DNA from 4 places in the Sphingobacterium sp. UBA2480 genome. Region 3 is predicted to be linked to each of the others. Evidence: riboswitches for the same ligand, from Rfam matches in the RefSeq annotation. Region 3 holds a riboswitch; each other region holds the start of a gene.
The links. A riboswitch is a leader RNA that binds a small molecule or an ion and turns the genes downstream of it on or off. The one in region 3 is predicted to bind S-adenosylmethionine.

Region 1: linked by a shared signal. The riboswitch ahead of B3600_RS13795 (hypothetical protein) and the one ahead of B3600_RS08870 (methylenetetrahydrofolate reductase) in region 3 are both predicted to bind S-adenosylmethionine.
Region 2: linked by a shared signal. The riboswitch ahead of metE (5-methyltetrahydropteroyltriglutamate--homocysteine S-methyltransferase) and the one ahead of B3600_RS08870 (methylenetetrahydrofolate reductase) in region 3 are both predicted to bind S-adenosylmethionine.
Region 4: linked by a shared signal. The riboswitch ahead of B3600_RS18015 (O-acetylhomoserine aminocarboxypropyltransferase/cysteine synthase family protein) and the one ahead of B3600_RS08870 (methylenetetrahydrofolate reductase) in region 3 are both predicted to bind S-adenosylmethionine.

What each region holds. Positions count from the first base shown of each region.
Region 1 covers NZ_DDPA01000007.1:129,663-133,880, forward strand. Annotated here, with positions in the region: gene B3600_RS13785 (SusC/RagA family TonB-linked outer membrane protein) at 1-30, shown strand, start outside; gene B3600_RS13790 (RagB/SusD family nutrient uptake outer membrane protein) at 36-1,553, shown strand; gene B3600_RS13795 (hypothetical protein) at 1,654-1,917, opposite strand; SAM-I-IV-variant riboswitch at 1,984-2,077, opposite strand; gene B3600_RS13800 (DUF3050 domain-containing protein) at 2,289-3,059, shown strand; gene B3600_RS13805 (TolC family protein) at 3,324-4,218, shown strand, end outside.
Region 2 covers NZ_DDPA01000010.1:217,686-221,903, forward strand. Annotated here, with positions in the region: gene metE (5-methyltetrahydropteroyltriglutamate--homocysteine S-methyltransferase) at 1-1,980, opposite strand, end outside; SAM riboswitch class I at 2,059-2,162, opposite strand; gene B3600_RS24860 (response regulator transcription factor) at 2,347-3,036, opposite strand; gene B3600_RS24865 (sensor histidine kinase) at 3,139-4,218, opposite strand, start outside.
Region 3 covers NZ_DDPA01000004.1:344,403-348,620, forward strand. Annotated here, with positions in the region: gene B3600_RS08865 (DUF2723 domain-containing protein) at 1-1,378, opposite strand, end outside; gene B3600_RS08870 (methylenetetrahydrofolate reductase) at 1,622-2,578, opposite strand; SAM riboswitch class I at 2,649-2,751, opposite strand; gene B3600_RS08875 (hypothetical protein) at 2,836-2,970, shown strand; gene B3600_RS08880 (hypothetical protein) at 3,041-3,892, opposite strand; gene rimM (ribosome maturation factor RimM) at 4,003-4,218, opposite strand, start outside.
Region 4 covers NZ_DDPA01000007.1:1,140,376-1,144,593, reverse strand. Annotated here, with positions in the region: gene B3600_RS18020 (FUSC family protein) at 1-1,147, shown strand, start outside; SAM riboswitch class I at 1,330-1,442, shown strand; gene B3600_RS18015 (O-acetylhomoserine aminocarboxypropyltransferase/cysteine synthase family protein) at 1,698-3,008, shown strand; gene B3600_RS18010 (homoserine O-acetyltransferase family protein) at 3,042-4,085, shown strand; gene B3600_RS18005 (homoserine dehydrogenase) at 4,123-4,218, shown strand, end outside.

The sequences.
Region 1 (4,218 bases), on a different contig from region 3:
TATTCATTTGGTGTACAAGTTAATTTTTAAGTGCTATGAAAAAGAAATTTATAACAGCGTTGCTATTATCCGGACTATTTTTGGGTTCCTGTAACAGTGCCTTGGACCTCAATCCTTTGGATCAGATTGCTTCGGACAACTATTTTAGCAAAAAATCGGATTTTGATAATGCCTTGGCCGGTGTTTACGCTTCGTTGCAGAGTGAGACGTTCTCTTATGGGATGCCTTTTCGGGACTGTCTGACCGACAATGGCTATAATCAGTTCAATTCAGGTAGCGTCAACGAAATCGTTGGCGGCAATTTAAATCCAACAACAGGTGGCTACGAAACCGGTATCTATAATGATGCATACGTAGCGATAGGCAGAGCAAATCGTTTGATCGAGAAATTACAAAGCTATGCAGGGGCAGACATAAACGATGCAGAGAAAAAGAAAATGGAAGCTGAAGCCCGCTTTATCCGTGCTTTCGTTTATTTCCAATTGTACAGTATCTATGGCGAAGTGCCGCTTGTGCTGACTCCCCTCAATCTGGAGAATCAGCGTCAGCCAAAGGAAAGTGCAGAGAATATACTAAAACAGATTCGAGCTGATCTGGATTTTGGGATCGCCAACTTAGCGGCTAAACCGTATTTCAATAATGGGGGGCATGCGACCGCAAGTTCAGCAAAAGCCTTGAAAGCACGGGTTTTATTGTTTGCGGCTTATGGTGACAAAGGGGTGCCCGATTTAGCAATCTTGAAAGAGGTAAAAGACTTATGCACCGATATCATGAAAGAGTATACCCTGAGTACGGCTTTTGAAAATGTCTTTCGCGATGCGACACAAAAGAATAATACCGAGATTATCTTTTCGGTCAATTTTCTGGCACCGAATAATACTGCCCCTTGGGACATGTACCTAGGCGATTGGATTGCTGCTTCGCCTTTACAAAACCTGGTGGATACCTATGAATGCAAAGATGGTTTGCCTTTTGGTGAATCACCGTTGACCGACCGAACCAACCCGTTCAAAGATAGGGATCCGCGCCTGAGCAAAACAATTTTTGTGGACCATCCTGATTTTGGCGGCGGTAAGATCCATACACCGTCCAATCCGCGGCCTACGGGGTATGGGGTGCTGAAATTTTTGGATCCGGCCAACTTACCTTTTGGCTTTTCAACATTGAGCCAACAGGATGCGGTTGTACTGCGGTTTGGCGAGGTGTTATTGATGTATGCCGAAGCACAAAATGAAATCGCCGGGCCAGATCAATCGGTTTATGATGCCATGAATACTTTGCGGAGTCGGGTTCAGATGCCTGGGTTCCCTGCCGGTTATACCAAGGAAAAAATGCGCGACCGTATCCGCCACGAAAGAAGAGTCGAACTTGCTTTTGAAGGACTACGGCATTACGACCTGATTCGTTGGCATATTGCGGGTGAAGTACTCAATGCTGTCAAAGACAGTAAAGTGCCCTATCATTTCGAAGATAAATTCTATCGCTGGCCATTACCACAAACAGAAATTGAGAAAAGCGCAGGGATACTGATTCAGAATCCAAACTATAAATAACAAGACTTTTTGCCTTCTTCTGATCGGCAATTTCCTAAACCAACCACAGCAGCGCGCACGAAATCTTTTCGATGCGCGCTATTTTTGGCGGTGATAACGATTACTGTAAAGGGATCAACACATTCTGTTCCAAGCGTACAGGGACATGCTTCACCGAGGTAAAACCGTCTTCCTTAGAAACTATGTTGGAAAGATCGAGTCCTCTTTTGGAGAACGTACTGATCAAAGCTGTTCTAAAGGTAGCTTTTGATGATCCCCAGCCTTGTCCTAAGATGGTGTCATTGTTAAGCTGTATGAGTTCATCCGTTGAATAATAACTGAATTTTTCCAGTAAGTGTTGGTAAAGATTTGTTGTAGTAGCCATACAATTTAAAAATTTAAAGGATTAAACCATAAACTGTATCCAGATCTTTGTGGGAAAATAATCGTTCTGCAACGTTTATTTTGGTCGAAACCCGTATTAATTTACCACCGCGGTGCCTGCACTCGGTTGGTATTGCATCATGCAATTCTGAATACTCTACAAATATAGTAGATTATTTTTTATTATAAAAAATATTTTTGTTTTTAAGGGTAAATGAGCGTTAAAATCAGTACAAGGGAGGTCAAAGTGGGGGCAGGTTGTTGTTTTTGATTTGGTTATGAAGCGGATAGCTGGACGGTAAATTTATCATGCTACTGTAATCTCATTTAAAATACTTTTAATAAATAAAGATAAGACGATACTTTTGCGCCATGAATAGAATTGCGGAAATTAATGAATACATTGCTGCCGAACGCGAGGTATTATTGCAACACCCTTTGTATCGTAAGATCAAAACGATCAAGAATCTACGTTCTTTTACAGAAGGGCATGTTTACGCTGTATGGGATTTTATGTCTTTACTAAAAGCTTTACAGATTAAATTGACCTGTACGACTTTACCCTGGTTTGCGAGCGAGCATCCATCAACACGCTATCTGATCAACGAAATTGTATTGGCAGAGGAGTCGGACGAATACATTGATGGCCGCCGTTTGAGCCATTTTGAAATGTATCTGGACGCCATGGATGCCATGGGTGCCGATCTTCATCTGGTCAATAAATTTATCGGTCATGCCAAAAAATCGAGCGACATATTCGATGTCATCGCGACGACAACATTGGATAAGCGGATCAAAGACTTTTTGAATTTTACATTTGAAGTGATTGCTGAAGGTGAGGTGCATAAAATTGCTGCCGCCTTTACGTTCGGGCGTGAAGATCTTATTCCGGGAATGTTTACCTCTATCTTGGAAGAAATTAAAACAAATTTCCCTACAGCCAATCTGGATAGCTTTATTTATTATTTCCAGCGTCATATTGATCTGGACGGCGACGAGCATGGACCTTTGGCCATGCAGATGATCACAGATCTTGCGAAGGACGATGACGTTAAATGGGCAGAAATGAAGGAGATCAGTAAAATCGCGCTACAAAAAAGAATACAATTGTGGAATGCAATAGAAGATTCTTTATACGGATAATCTGGTTTTATACCATCCCCGAAAGGCCTCTCAAATGTTGATTTGAGAGGCCTTTTTTATAGGCTGTAAAAAGAGTAGCGCAAACCCTACTTGGCAGATATTGGTCTTTTTGCTTGAATTGATGAAAAAATGTCTTTTTTCCATAACATATTGGCGTTTGTGAAGAAATCCAAGTTGTAATAAGTGTCTAAGTTTGCAACGCAAAAAAATAATAGAGCACACGTGAACTTTTTTCCTCCCCATTGGGCAAAAGGAATACTAACTATGGGATTGTTAGTATTCACTATTTCGGACACCTTCGCCCTCGATTCTTTGCGTATGTCCCTGAAAGACATGATCGACAAAGCACTCCAGAACAGTAAATACGTCGAGCAGTCCTATTTGCAGCTCAAAGAAAGTGAGGTGGCAGTCCAGCAGCAACGCATGGAACTGCTGCCCAAAATCTCCGCCAGAGCTTCTGCCAGTTATGCGAGTAATATGCCTGTTTATGATCAAGGCCTTTTAAATAAACCCGCCCAGCATGATATCATTCACTACTTGTACGATAGCGGTTTGGATTTTTATCTGAATCTCTACAATGGGCATCGCGATCTGATGAAAATTGAGTCCAAAAAATTGGAAAATGAGCTGGCCCGGATCGATTGGAAGAATGCGGCGGCGCAGAAGAAATTGGAGGTTTGCAATCTTTTTTTGGATTTGGAACTGTCGTATAGTAATAAATCTCTAATCGAGCAGGATATTGCTGATCAACGGGTACAACTCCAGGAGATTGAACATCTGTATACGGCGGGTGTTGTCTTGCACAGTGACGTTTTGCGTATTTCGTTAGAACTTTCGAAACGGGAACTGTTGCTCGTTCAGATCGGTCATGATATTCAGGCTGCAAATCAGAAACTACAGCTTATTGGAGGCATTACAGCGGAGATTATCCCCTTGAGCGAGCCTTTTAAAGTGGAAAGCCCCAGTTATGAAACGCTTGTTGCCGAAGCGCGAAGCCATGCTTTTTCCCTCCAAAAATCCGAACAGGAAGTTGTTTTGAAGAAATTATCAGTCAAACAGGCCCGATCAAATTATCTTCCTGAATTGGGGTTGACCAGCACATTTACTTTTGCCAATCCCCAGGTTTTCCTTTATCCCTATAACCCCAGCTGGTATAATC
Region 2 (4,218 bases), on a different contig from region 3:
ATAACACATGTGTGTGTGAATCTGTGTATCGTCTTCAACATTTGATGAAGAGACACGGAAAGCACGTACTGCCCAGTTCAAGTAATCTTTTTGATCAGCTTTACGTAACGGTAATCCTTCACGGATAGCTGGTTCATCGATTTGTATGATTTTGATACCTGCTTTTTCCAAGGCTTGTACTTCATCCAAGATCGCCAATGCAATTTGGTAAGTCGTTGTTGAGCGCGGTTGATCGTTACGTACGAAAGACCATTGTAAGATTGTTACAGGACCAGTCAACATACCTTTAACCGGACGATTTGTCAATGATTGTGCATATGAAGACCAACGGACAGTCATATCTTCAGGACGGTATACGTCACCATAGATAATCGGAGGTTTTACACAACGTGAACCGTAAGATTGTACCCAACCATTTTGTGTGAAAGCGTAACCAGCCAATTGTTCACCGAAGTATTCAACCATGTCATTACGTTCGAATTCGCCGTGTACTAATACGTCGATATCCAATTGCTCTTGAAGACGGATGGTGTTTTCTGTTTCTTCTGCGATTGCTTTATCGTATTCTGCCTGCGTAATAGCACCCTTTTTCAGATCTGCTCTCCATTTACGAACATCTTTCGTTTGTGGGAATGAACCGATAGTTGTGGTCGGGAACGCCGGTAAGTTGAATTTCGCTTGTTGCGCTGCTTTACGGTCTGCAAATGCTGAAGTGCGTTTTGCATCGTCATCAGTAATATTGCTTGTACGTGTTTTAACCTCTGGTTTGTGGATCAATGGAGAGGTACGACGGCTTTCAGCAGCCGCTTTGTTCGCTTCGAAGCGTTTTGCTGTTTCAGCATCAACTTCTCCCTCCGCTAGTACGGCTAAGTCTTTTACTTCAGCTAATTTTTGTTTAGCAAATGCTAACCAGTTTTTTACTTCAGCTGGTAGCGATTGTTCATTGTGTTCATTGTCTAAGTCAAAAGGAACGTGCAACAAAGATGAAGAAGGAGCTACCCATACACGGTCTTTTCCTAATGCATCAACAGCCTGTTTGATTTTAACCAATGATTTTTCGTAATCATTTTTCCAGATGTTACGGCCTTCAACAATACCTAAAGATAATGTTAATGAAGCAGGAACTTTAGCCAATACCGTATCCAATTGGTTTTCACCGCGTACCAGATCCAAATGTAAAGCATGGATAGGTAGGTTAACTGCGATATCTTCGTTGTCTTTTAAAGCTTCGAAGTAAGTCGTTGCGATTAATTTGATATTTTTTGCTGCTGCAGCTAATTTTTCGAAAGTAGGTTGATATAAAGCTTTTACTTTAGCATCTAAATCCAATGCTAAGAAAGGCTCGTCAATCTGAACATATTGTGCACCAGCATCAGCTAATTTAGCTAGTATTTGCTCATATACTGGAATAAGTTTATCCAATAAATCGATACGGTCGAAGCCAGCTTCTTTTTCTTTACCGATCAAAAGGTATGTAATAGGACCTAATAGAACTGGTTTAGTATCGATGCCCAATGATTTTGCTTCGTTGTATTCATTTAAGAATTTTTCGGAAGTCAATTTGAATTCTTGATCTTTTGTGAATTCTGGTACCATGTAGTGGTAGTTCGTATCCAACCACTTGGTCATTTCCATTGCAGTCACGTCGATTCCTTCTTGTTGGAAACCGCGCGCCATGGCAAAATATAGATCTAAACTGTAATTGTTGTCTACTTTATTCAATAAAGAATGGTAGCGAGCAGGAATTGCACCAACAGTGAGGGTTAAATCCAATACTTGATCGTAAAAAGAGAAATCATTGGAAGGGATCAAATCTATTCCAGCATCTTTTTGTGTTTTCCAATTGCCTTCACGAATTTTTTTTGCTGTGTCCAATAATTCCTCAACAGAAGATTTTTTAGCCCAATAGGCCTCATTGGCTTTTTTCAATTCGCGGAACGCGCCCACACGAGGGTAACCTAAATTGTTAGTCAATAACATAATGAATGTTTTTAATATTTCTTTTTCAACTATATTTCTTGCTAGAGAGAGAAGGACACACTAGAATTTGGTGACTTCGGCTTATCATTCCCATATCAAGTAGGGTAGAATTTAGCACCTTGTCAAGGGACAGGTTGCTAAGGCTTCATCGGGTCTATTCCCTCTGCCTTTCTCTATAAGCGACGCTAAGTTAGAACATTTCTTTTTGAAATGCAAATTTTTTATAAAAGTGCGTCAATTTTTTATATTCTACTAAGGATGAAATTGTTTTGTTCTTTTATTTTCATCCACGAATTCGAGTAAGTCACGCTTGAATACGCGTGTAGCATAAAAAGGGGAATGACTATATTTTTCATTCCCCTTTTTTTAACTGACCAAAAGTTTGTAACCTTTTCCGTGCACATTGACAATTTCAACTTTGCTATCTTCTTTTAGATATTTACGAAGTTTACTGAGAAATACATCCATACTTCTACCCGTAAAATAGTTATCATCATGCCATATTTTTAACAACGCTTCTTCCCGGGTCAGCACATCATTTTTCTTTAAGCAAAGCAAGCGGAGTAGTTCAGCTTCTTTCGTGGAGAGTTTTTGCATCTGTCCTTTGTAAGAAATCTGCTGACTTGTATAATCAAAGAAATAATCGCCAATTTCAAATTTATCCGCAACCACTTCTTCTTCTTTGTCTCGAACACTGCGTTTCAGCAAAGCATTGATGCGGAGCAATAATTCTTCCACTCGAAAAGGCTTGGTGATATAATCATCTCCTCCTAGCTCAAAGGCTTCGGTCTTATCTTCCATCATCCCCTTTGCTGTGGCAAAGATAATAGGAACAGTATTGTTTGTTTTTCTGATTTCACGTCCAACTGTAAATCCGTCCTTTTTTGGCATCATGACATCAAAAATACAAAGGTCGTAGTTATTTTTTTTGAATTGAGAAATCGCTTCATCTCCATCCGTGCATAATGTGACGTCAAATTTTCCCTTTAATTCGAGATAGTCTTTTAAAAGATCCCCCAAATTAGGATCATCTTCTGCTAATAATATCTTTTGCATAATGAATATATTAATTTTCACCAATGTCCCTTGATGCTGATAAATCAGCCTTCCTCAACCTTTGAAATTTTTTAAAGAGGAAATATACAAAAAAGGAACGTTTTATTTTTTAATAGGCAAAATTACTTCAAAGGTCGTGCCTTTATCTTTTTCACTTTTAACTGTAATTTTTCCGTTCAGCCTTCTCAGAATGTCCTGTACATAACTTAAGCCAAGGCCAAATCCTTTGACATTATGAACATTCCCAGTTGGAATACGGTAAAACTGGTCGAAAATCTTTTGCAGGTGATCCCGGCTCATCCCAATACCATTGTCGGCTATGGTGACAACAATGGTGTCGCCAACATTTTTTGAATTGATGTTGACATGTAAATCTCCTTTGCTGTACTTGATGGCATTATCCAAAAGATTGTAAAATACATTGGAAAAATGTAACTCATCACCAACGACAACATCCTTGGTCGCTGCAAGATCTATACTGAATTTCCCGCCAATATTTTGCATCCGTAGCTGCATACTGTCCGTTACTGCCGAAACAAGATCATTGATGCATACTTCTACCTGGTCGAGTTTTAGCGTTTCTTTTTCTAGTCTTGCCAAATCGAGCACACGTTCAATATGATTTCCGAGTCTAACATTTTCGTCGTAGATGATATTAGCCAATTTCTGAACGCGCTTGTGGTCGGCATTGATGTCTGGATCTTTAAGTGACTCACTGGCAATCATAATTGTTGCAACAGGTGTTTTAAACTCATGCGTCATGTTGTTGATGAAATCCGTCTTCATTTCCGAAACTTTCTTTTGTCTGAAGATGATAATCAGTGTATAAGCAAAACACCCCACCAACAAGAAAAGCAGTGCCAGCATGGGCAGCAACAGATAGCCCATATTATCGGCAATTATCGCCTTTTTATTGGGGAAATAGATGGTTAATTTTCCTGGCGCAGCACCGATATCACCTTTAAAAAGTGCCGTTGAGTATTTGGTTGTATTTGTTGGGTTATTTAAAGCGGCTTCGTTTAAAATATTATTTAGTAATATATTGTTTGTGCTCCATATTTCAATATTGAAAGGAGCTTTAATGTCGCGTTGAGCCAACTCCTCTTTGATAAGTTCTTGAACGATGATCACATTCAATCGATCCTTTAATGGACGTTTAGCAAGCTCCATTCCAATAGCAAT
Region 3 (4,218 bases):
TCCCCGACAACCAGTTGCCGTCACTATAGGTCCCATATCCTTGCCTGTCATTCTGTCTACCCACAAAATTCCATAAGAAATATCGGGTATACATATCTCCCAGTTGAAAATTAAAAAAGAACTTAAAATTATCGGAAAACGTTGGCTGTTGCCCTTCTTTCAAATTGAGGTAACTTCTGTAATAAGCTTGATGGCTTCCATCTTGGCTATAGATACGCGGGAAAAAGGTTTCCTTATCAAATTGATATTTGTCTACCTGTGTGAAGGGAACATACTCCGACTTATCTTTCCGATAGCTCGTCTTACTATCGACGCCAACCACTTGCGAGTCATAATAAGGTCCTTTGAGTAACGGTTCCCGTATATATTGTTCACGGCTCAAATATCCTAAAAAAGAAAATACATTATCCGGCGCATTATTGTTCAAGGATGGATTTGCTTTCCCACGGATCATGACCATGGTGTAGGAACTGTATCCAAATAAAACAAAACAAAGAACCAGCAAGGCTGTATTGAGTGTATATTTCTGCTTTTTATAGGAATAATATAGACCGTAAATTATCAATCCCCCCAATAATAGGCACGAGAAAAAAATTCCGGTACCAAATCCCATTCCCAATGAGTTCACAAATACGAGATCCACTTTAGCCGCTAGACCGACTAACCATTGAATAATTCCCCACAAAACGGCCCCCAAGATCAGCACTCCGACGAGGAAAGCTTTTATTGTCCCTTTCGCATTAACCTGTCGCGCTCTTCGGAAATAAACAACCATCGCGATAGCCGGGATTGCTAAAAGATTTAATAGATGCACTCCGATCGAAAGCCCCATAACAAAAGCAATAAAAACCAGCCAACGATCGCTACCGTCTTCATCTGCACGGACTTCCCACTTTAAAATTGCCCAAAATACAACTGCTGTACATAAGGAAGACATTGCATAAACTTCAGATTCTACTGCCGAATACCAAAATGAATCGCTGAAACTAAATGCCATTGCACCGACAACTCCTGCGCCGAAGATCTGCAGGTAGGTTGACAAAGAAGCTTGTTTGTCTTTGTTGAGTAGCTTTTTAGCAATGGCGGTTATTGTCCAAAATAAAAAGGTAACAGTAATTCCACTGCAAACTGCAGAACCTATATTCATCCAATAGGCGATCTGCCCCTTATTCCCTAAAGCGAGATTAGAAAATATATTCTGAATAAGAAGAAACAATGGTGCTCCCGGTTGATGTGCCACCTCCAATTTATAGGCACAGGCTATAAATTCACCGCAATCCCACCAGCTTACCGTCTTTTCAACTGTAGCGATATATACACAGGTGGCAATTAGTCCGCAAGCAAAACCGAGTAGAGAATTTAATCTATTGTACGTCATAAGGTCAATTGGTCTATTGTTAAAATCCTTTTTAGCACTTTAAGTTAAAAAGTTATCCTGACTCCGACACACGAATTAACACTATTTAACACCAGTACCTGACTGTAAACAGGCTATTCAACACTGAATATAGAGATCGACCTAAACCACGCTGCCGAGACTTTCAACCTATTTCAGGCTTTCACAATGAATATTATCATAAAAAAGGGAGCTTATCTGCTCCCTTTTTTATCATTTTATGAGTTAGGCTAGTTTTTCAACAATCTTCTTTGTTGGACCAGGATTACTCATCGTATAAAAATGTAATACCGGAGCGCCAAATTTAATCAGCTCTTGGCATTGCTGTACCAACCACTCTTCACCTACCTGTCTGACGTCGGCATTCGTTTTACATGCCGCGACAGCGTCACTCAGTTCCTCTGGAATATCTAAATGAAAAATTCTTGGCAAGGTCACCAATTGCTTTTTTGTTGTCAGTGGTTTTAATCCCGGAATAATAGGCACATGGATTCCATTGTCCCTACATTTTGTTACAAATTCCTTGTATTTTTCAACATTAAAGAACATCTGAGTCACAATAAACTCTGCTCCCATATCGACTTTTTGTTTCAGATATTTAAAGTCAGTATTGAAATTTGGAGATTCAAAATGCTTTTCGGGATACCCGGCTACTCCGATGCAAAAATCAGTCTTTTCCGACGTGATAATGTCTTCATGCAGATACTTTCCTTTATTCATATCGGTTACCTGTTCCAATAGGTCTGTTGCAAAAGCATGTCCACCATCGGTTGGTATAAAATCGGCATCGCCCTTACGTGCATCACCCCGCAACACCAAAACGTTATCTATCCCCAGGAAGTTCAAATCGATCAATGCATTTTCAGTTTCCTCTTTTGTAAAACCCCCACATATCAAATGTGGCACCGCATCCACTTTATATTTATTCATGATGGCCGCACATATCGCCACTGTCCCAGGACGTTTACGATAGGAAACACGTTCCAGTAATCCACTCGCATGCTCTTTATAGATATAATCTTCCCGATGGTAGGTGACGTCGATAAAAGGAGGTTTAAACTCCATCAGTTCATCCATGGTTTTAAAAATACTTTGGATGCCCTGCCCTTTCGCCGGTGGCAATAGCTCAAAAGAAAACAATGTTTTTCCTTTGGCATTCTGGATATGATCGATAATCTTCATTAAAAAACTGTTTTTAGTTTGGTTGGCTTACATCGAAACGCACACGTCGAGGAATCGTTTATCTACATGTAACTTATCTTTCCCACATGGAGTAGGGTAGAATTTAGCACCTTGAACAATACAGGTTGCTAAGGCTTCAACGGGTCTATTCCCTCGGCCTTTCTCTATAAGCGTTGCTAATATCGTTTTAAAAAATCAAAAGACAAAAATATTTTTTCGAAAAGGCAAAAATAGCAGCAAAAAGACTTCAATAAACGATGTTTCAACGTCACTTTAGCTTTGTGTCCATGCAACGACAGGATTCTTCGCCCTACCAAGAGTTTCAACGTCACTTTAGCTTTGTGTCCATGCAACGACAGGATTCTTCGCGCTACCAAGAGTTAAAGACCTAGAAAAACCAGTAGAATTAACGATCGAGGATCATAGACAGCGAAGAGATTGACTATGCCACAAGAACATTGGCTAAAGATTAGCTGCCAAAGAATTCCGTAAATTTTTGAGATAAAATGTGATCAATAAGAGTCCCCGAACATGGTACTCTTCTTTCGATCCATATTTAAATCCGTCAAATAAATAGTGATAGGCGACTAATGCCTCTTTTTCGTTGTAAAATAATTCCTTCCAAGAATCAGGAACATCTGCCCATGCCTTGAGCACAATGCCATTCTCGGCATAAATAATTGGTGATTCGACACCATCCATTCGATAATCGTGATGGGTGCCAGAGCTTGATATGTGTTGGAAATAAGCGATAGAATAATCTACAAAATTCAAGGCCCTCGCTTTTATCTCCTTTTCACTTTCTGATTTTACCGGAGCATTTCGCCATAAATTCACTTGGCTATCAAATTTACTGGGCGTTTCCCGGATAAGGGTTTTATCTAACACAAAGTTGATATAAAGTCTTTCACTAGTGGGTATACGTGCTGAGCTAAACTGTGAAAAATCACCTCTCAGCTGAACAAAATCTTTTTTTATTTTAACAATATCCAAAGCGACACTACCTTTTTTCTCATCCGTCAATTCTAATCTATCACCGTCAAATTTGTACTTACCAAAGAGTAAGATATCATCAATCGCCATGACAAACTGGTCCTTATCATGAAGCGAAAGAAAGGATCGGTATAGAATAGGATCATTACCATAGGTATCTGCCTCCACATTTTGGGGAGATTCTCTTTTTAATTTATGATACTCATCATTTGGATAGCCCAATATCATTTGGTAGTTACCTTCAGGAAACTCCTTTTTCTTCCCAAAGAAAGTACACGAAGACAATGAGAGTGTGAATAACAGCAGTAATAACGGTTTCAAAATCAATTAATAATTATGGCCAATAGTAATATTAATATATAAGGACCAAGATAAGAAATTACTGCAATAGTAAGTATAGGATATTCAATTGAATAAGCTTGGGGATATGCCTATTCCTTATACAGATCGACCAATCCCTCAGGCAATTCAACTTCAATGATCTCCTCTTCGCCATCAATTCCTAAGATCAAATCGTCGGACAGCGGAAACATCAGTTCTTTGCCATCCATATCTACTGTGGCGACAAATTGTTGTGGGAATTCCTGAACATCTGTTATTTGCCCCAGTTCGCCATGGTTTTCATCGATCACTAAAAATCCGATTAA
Region 4 (4,218 bases), on a different contig from region 3:
CGATAGCTTTTCACAACCCGACAAGAGGTTCCGGTATGCACATCAATTATACCATAATAACTTTAAAATTAATGCCCTCTTACGGGATTTAAAAGAAATTCAAGAACAACAGGCCGATCCAGCAAAAGGTATATTATGTTCTATCATAAGCAACATCGAAGCAATTATTGATGTACTCAACAGAATCCAGGTCGCTTTTTATCAAAATCAGGAAATTCAGGATAAGATTGACACCAGCGAGTACCAACAATTTATCAGTCGACCATTACGTAATCTCGCTGATCTAAAAAGTAAACTCCATCTGAATAATCCGCTTTTTCGATTTGCGGTTCGGATGGCTCTTCTTTTTGGAACAGGTGCATTGATCGGTATTTTATTTTTGGATTTTAAATATACCTATTGGATCTTACTGACGATCGCTATTGTTGCCAGGCCAGCATTTTCAATGACAAAAACCCGTAATATAGAACGTATTGTCGGTACATTCTCGGGTATTATAGTTGGTGTGTTCTGCTTAATTTCTATTCATTTTCTTCCAGCACTCCTAACCATAGCTGCATTGGGTCTTTTTGGATTCTTTTTGTTCAACCGATCTAATTATATGGTCAGTGTCATCTTCATTACCTTGGGAATTGTGATTGCGCTCAATCTGTTCGAAGGGAACATCAATCTCATTTTAGGCAGCCGAATACTTTTCACACTGATTGGAGCATTCTTGGCTATAGCGGGTTATTTCTTGATACCTGTACGCCAGAGCACAGGCATGGTTCAGCTGGCAAAAGAGGTATCCCTTTACAACGCGCATTATTTCCAGATCATCAATAACCGTCTGTCGGACGAACGACAAAGTTCGTTTGATATACGACTGGCTCGTAAAAAGGCGCAGACCGCCATGGCCCTGTTTTCAGACGCCATCAATCAAATGAAAAAAGAACCCGAGCACAAATGGATGGATTGGTCACATATTCACCATTTTCAGGCACTCGCATATCAGGTCAATTCCCATTTGGTGGGCCTCTCGCTATCTTTAAACAAAAAGACGAATCGCCACCTCGCCTATGATATCCATAGTAGAATCGATGCGCTTAAACCTCTTCTAACAGATTTAAATCAAACTGCAGAACGGATCAATTTAAAGAAATCATAATACCCGATTGACAGTTACTTTTGCGGTTTCATCGGAAGATATGTGATGCCAATCGGCATGTTATTCAAAATTCCTTTAACTAAAAAATAGCATTTCTTTTGCTTTAATAAAAAAAGAGTTTATATTTGTGTCGTCTTCGAAAGAAGATTTCTAATCAACACCTCCCTTCATCAGTAGGTCTTGATTTATAAAGAAGTGGCGAGAGACTGGCTCAATGACCCACTGGCAACCTTCAATTTGTTTGAAAAGGTGCCAATTCCTGTCCAAAACAATATCGTTTTGGAGCATATAAATGACATAAGACAATGATTATTAAATTACTGAAGTCCATTAAAAATTCAGGTTCAACACAAGTGAACCGCACGATAAGCGAAAGTGTAACCCATCGTACAATTGTATCGATGCGAATGCGTATGCATATGCACTTCCATGCTTGTTAAAAATCATTTCCGTTTTCTTGGATAAAGATTTAACAGACCCTTCAAGGAGGTGTGTATGCTTCTCTTTTTACTTTGCAATTTCTTTTTGAACCCTTAAAATCTGATATATTATGTCTTCAAACAAAAATTTAAAATTCGAAACTCTTCAGGTTCACGCTGGCCAAGTCGCTGACCCTACTACGGGATCTAGAGCAGTTCCTATATATCAAACAACATCTTTTGTATTTGAAAATGCCGAACACGGCGCAAACTTATTTGCATTAAAGCAGTTCGGTAATATTTATACACGGATTATGAACCCTACTACGGATGTTTTCGAACAACGTATTGCGGCACTGGAAGGTGGAGTTGCAGCTGTTGCTGTTGCATCCGGCCAGGCGGCACAGTTTATAGCTTTAAATAATATTTTGGAAAGTGGTGACAATTTTGTTGCGGGATCCAACTTATACGGCGGTACATTCAACCAGTTTAAAGTTTCTTTTAAGCGCCTAGGCATCGAAGCTCGTTTTGCAACAGACGCCGAAGCAGATAAAATTGAAGCGCTCATTGATGATAAAACAAAAGCAATCTATGTTGAAACAATCGGAAACCCAAGTTTCAATATTCCCGACTTTGAAAAAATTGCTGCCGTAGCAAAAAAATATGACTTACCATTAATCGTCGACAATACTTTTGGAGCCGGAGGTTATTTATTTAAACCTCTGGAGTATGGTGCAAATGTGGTTGTTGAATCGGCAACTAAATGGATCGGTGGACATGGCACAAGCATTGGCGGTGTCATCGTCGACGGCGGAAACTACAATTGGGGCAATGGAAAATACCCGCAATTTTCCGAACCATCTGAAGGCTATCATGGTTTAGTATTTTCCGAAGTTTTCGGTGAAAGCGGACCATTCGGAAATATTCAATTTGCCATTCGGGCGCGTGTGGAAGGGCTCCGGGATTTCGGACCAGCACTCTCCCCTTTCAATTCATTTTTATTATTACAAGGACTTGAAACCTTGTCTTTGCGGGTGCAACGCCATGTAGACAACACTTTAGAGGTCGCAAAATGGCTTGAGGCGCATCCACAGGTAGAAAAAGTAAACTATCCGGGATTAAAAAGCTCTCCGAGCTTCGCTAACGCACAAAAATACCTTAAAAATGGCTATGGCGCGGTACTTTCTTTCCAGCTTAAAGGTGACGCAGCGCAAAAGGCCAATAGCTTTATCGACAGCTTAGAATTGATCAGTCATTTAGCCAATGTTGGTGATACGAAGTCATTGATTATTCATCCAGCAGCTACAACCCATCAACAATTGAGTGATGAAGATCAAGCCAATGCCGGAGTCTTCAAAGGCTTATTACGTCTTTCTGTAGGAATAGAGCATATTGATGATATCAAAGCTGATTTACAACAAGCTTTTGATAAAATTAAATAATCAGATTTTTTCGGCTTAAAACTTAAAACTGAAATGAGTAAGCATATATATCTGCACCCGGAGCCTTTTGTATTTGAAAATGGAAGAGAGCTTACTGATTTACAAATCAGTTATGAAACATTTGGCAAACCCAACGCAGATCGCAGCAATGTGATCTGGGTTTGCCATGCATTAACGGCCAATGCAGATGTGCTGGATTGGTGGTCCGGTCTTTTTGGAACAGGTGAGTTGTTTGATGCAAACGATTATTATATTATTTGTGCCAATGTCATAGGATCAGCATATAATAGCAGTAATCCGCTATCTGTAAACCCAGCAACCGGACAACCCTATTACCTATCTTTCCCCGAATTCACAGTGAGGGATTTGGTTCACGCACATCAAGTCCTTGCGGACCACCTGGAAATCAAACAAATAGAGATCCTTATCGGGGGGTCATTAGGCGGTCAACAAGCATTGGAATGGGCCGTATCGCACAGTATAGCCATCAACCATCTCATCGTGGTTGGAACAAATGCCGTCCACTCACCATGGGGTATTGCATTCAATGAAAGTCAACGTCTGGCCATTACAACTGATCGAACCTTTTACGCCAATCACCCTGATGGTGGAGCTAAAGGATTGAAAGTTGCACGCGCTATGGCACTGTTGTCTTACCGCAACTATACAACGTATGCCAACACGCAAAAGGAAGATGATAACGAAAAACTCGATCATTATAAAGCATCCTCCTATCAGAACTATCAGGGTGAAAAATTGGTGAAACGCTATAATGCGTACAGCTATTATTTCCTGACCAAAGCAATGGACAGCCACAATTTAGGTCGGGGAAGACGATCTATTGAATCTGCTTTGGCGAGCATTGATTGTCCAACTTTAGTCCTGAGCGTTAATACAGATTTGTTGTTTCCGCCACAAGAGCAACAATTCATCGCGCAACATGTTCCCAATGCCCATTATCAAGAGATTGAATCGACCTATGGCCACGATGGCTTTTTGATCGAAACAAAAAAACTCACAAAAATCATTAGCAGCTTTCTGCGGGAACAAAAAGAATACATAAACGAATTAGTATAAGAGAGTAAATAATATATAAGAGAATTTAAGAAGAGATATGAGTAATAAATTAACAATAGGGATGTTTGGGTTTGGTGTCGTAGGCCAAGGTCTTTACGATATCATCAAAACCAAAGATCTTAATCTGGAGATC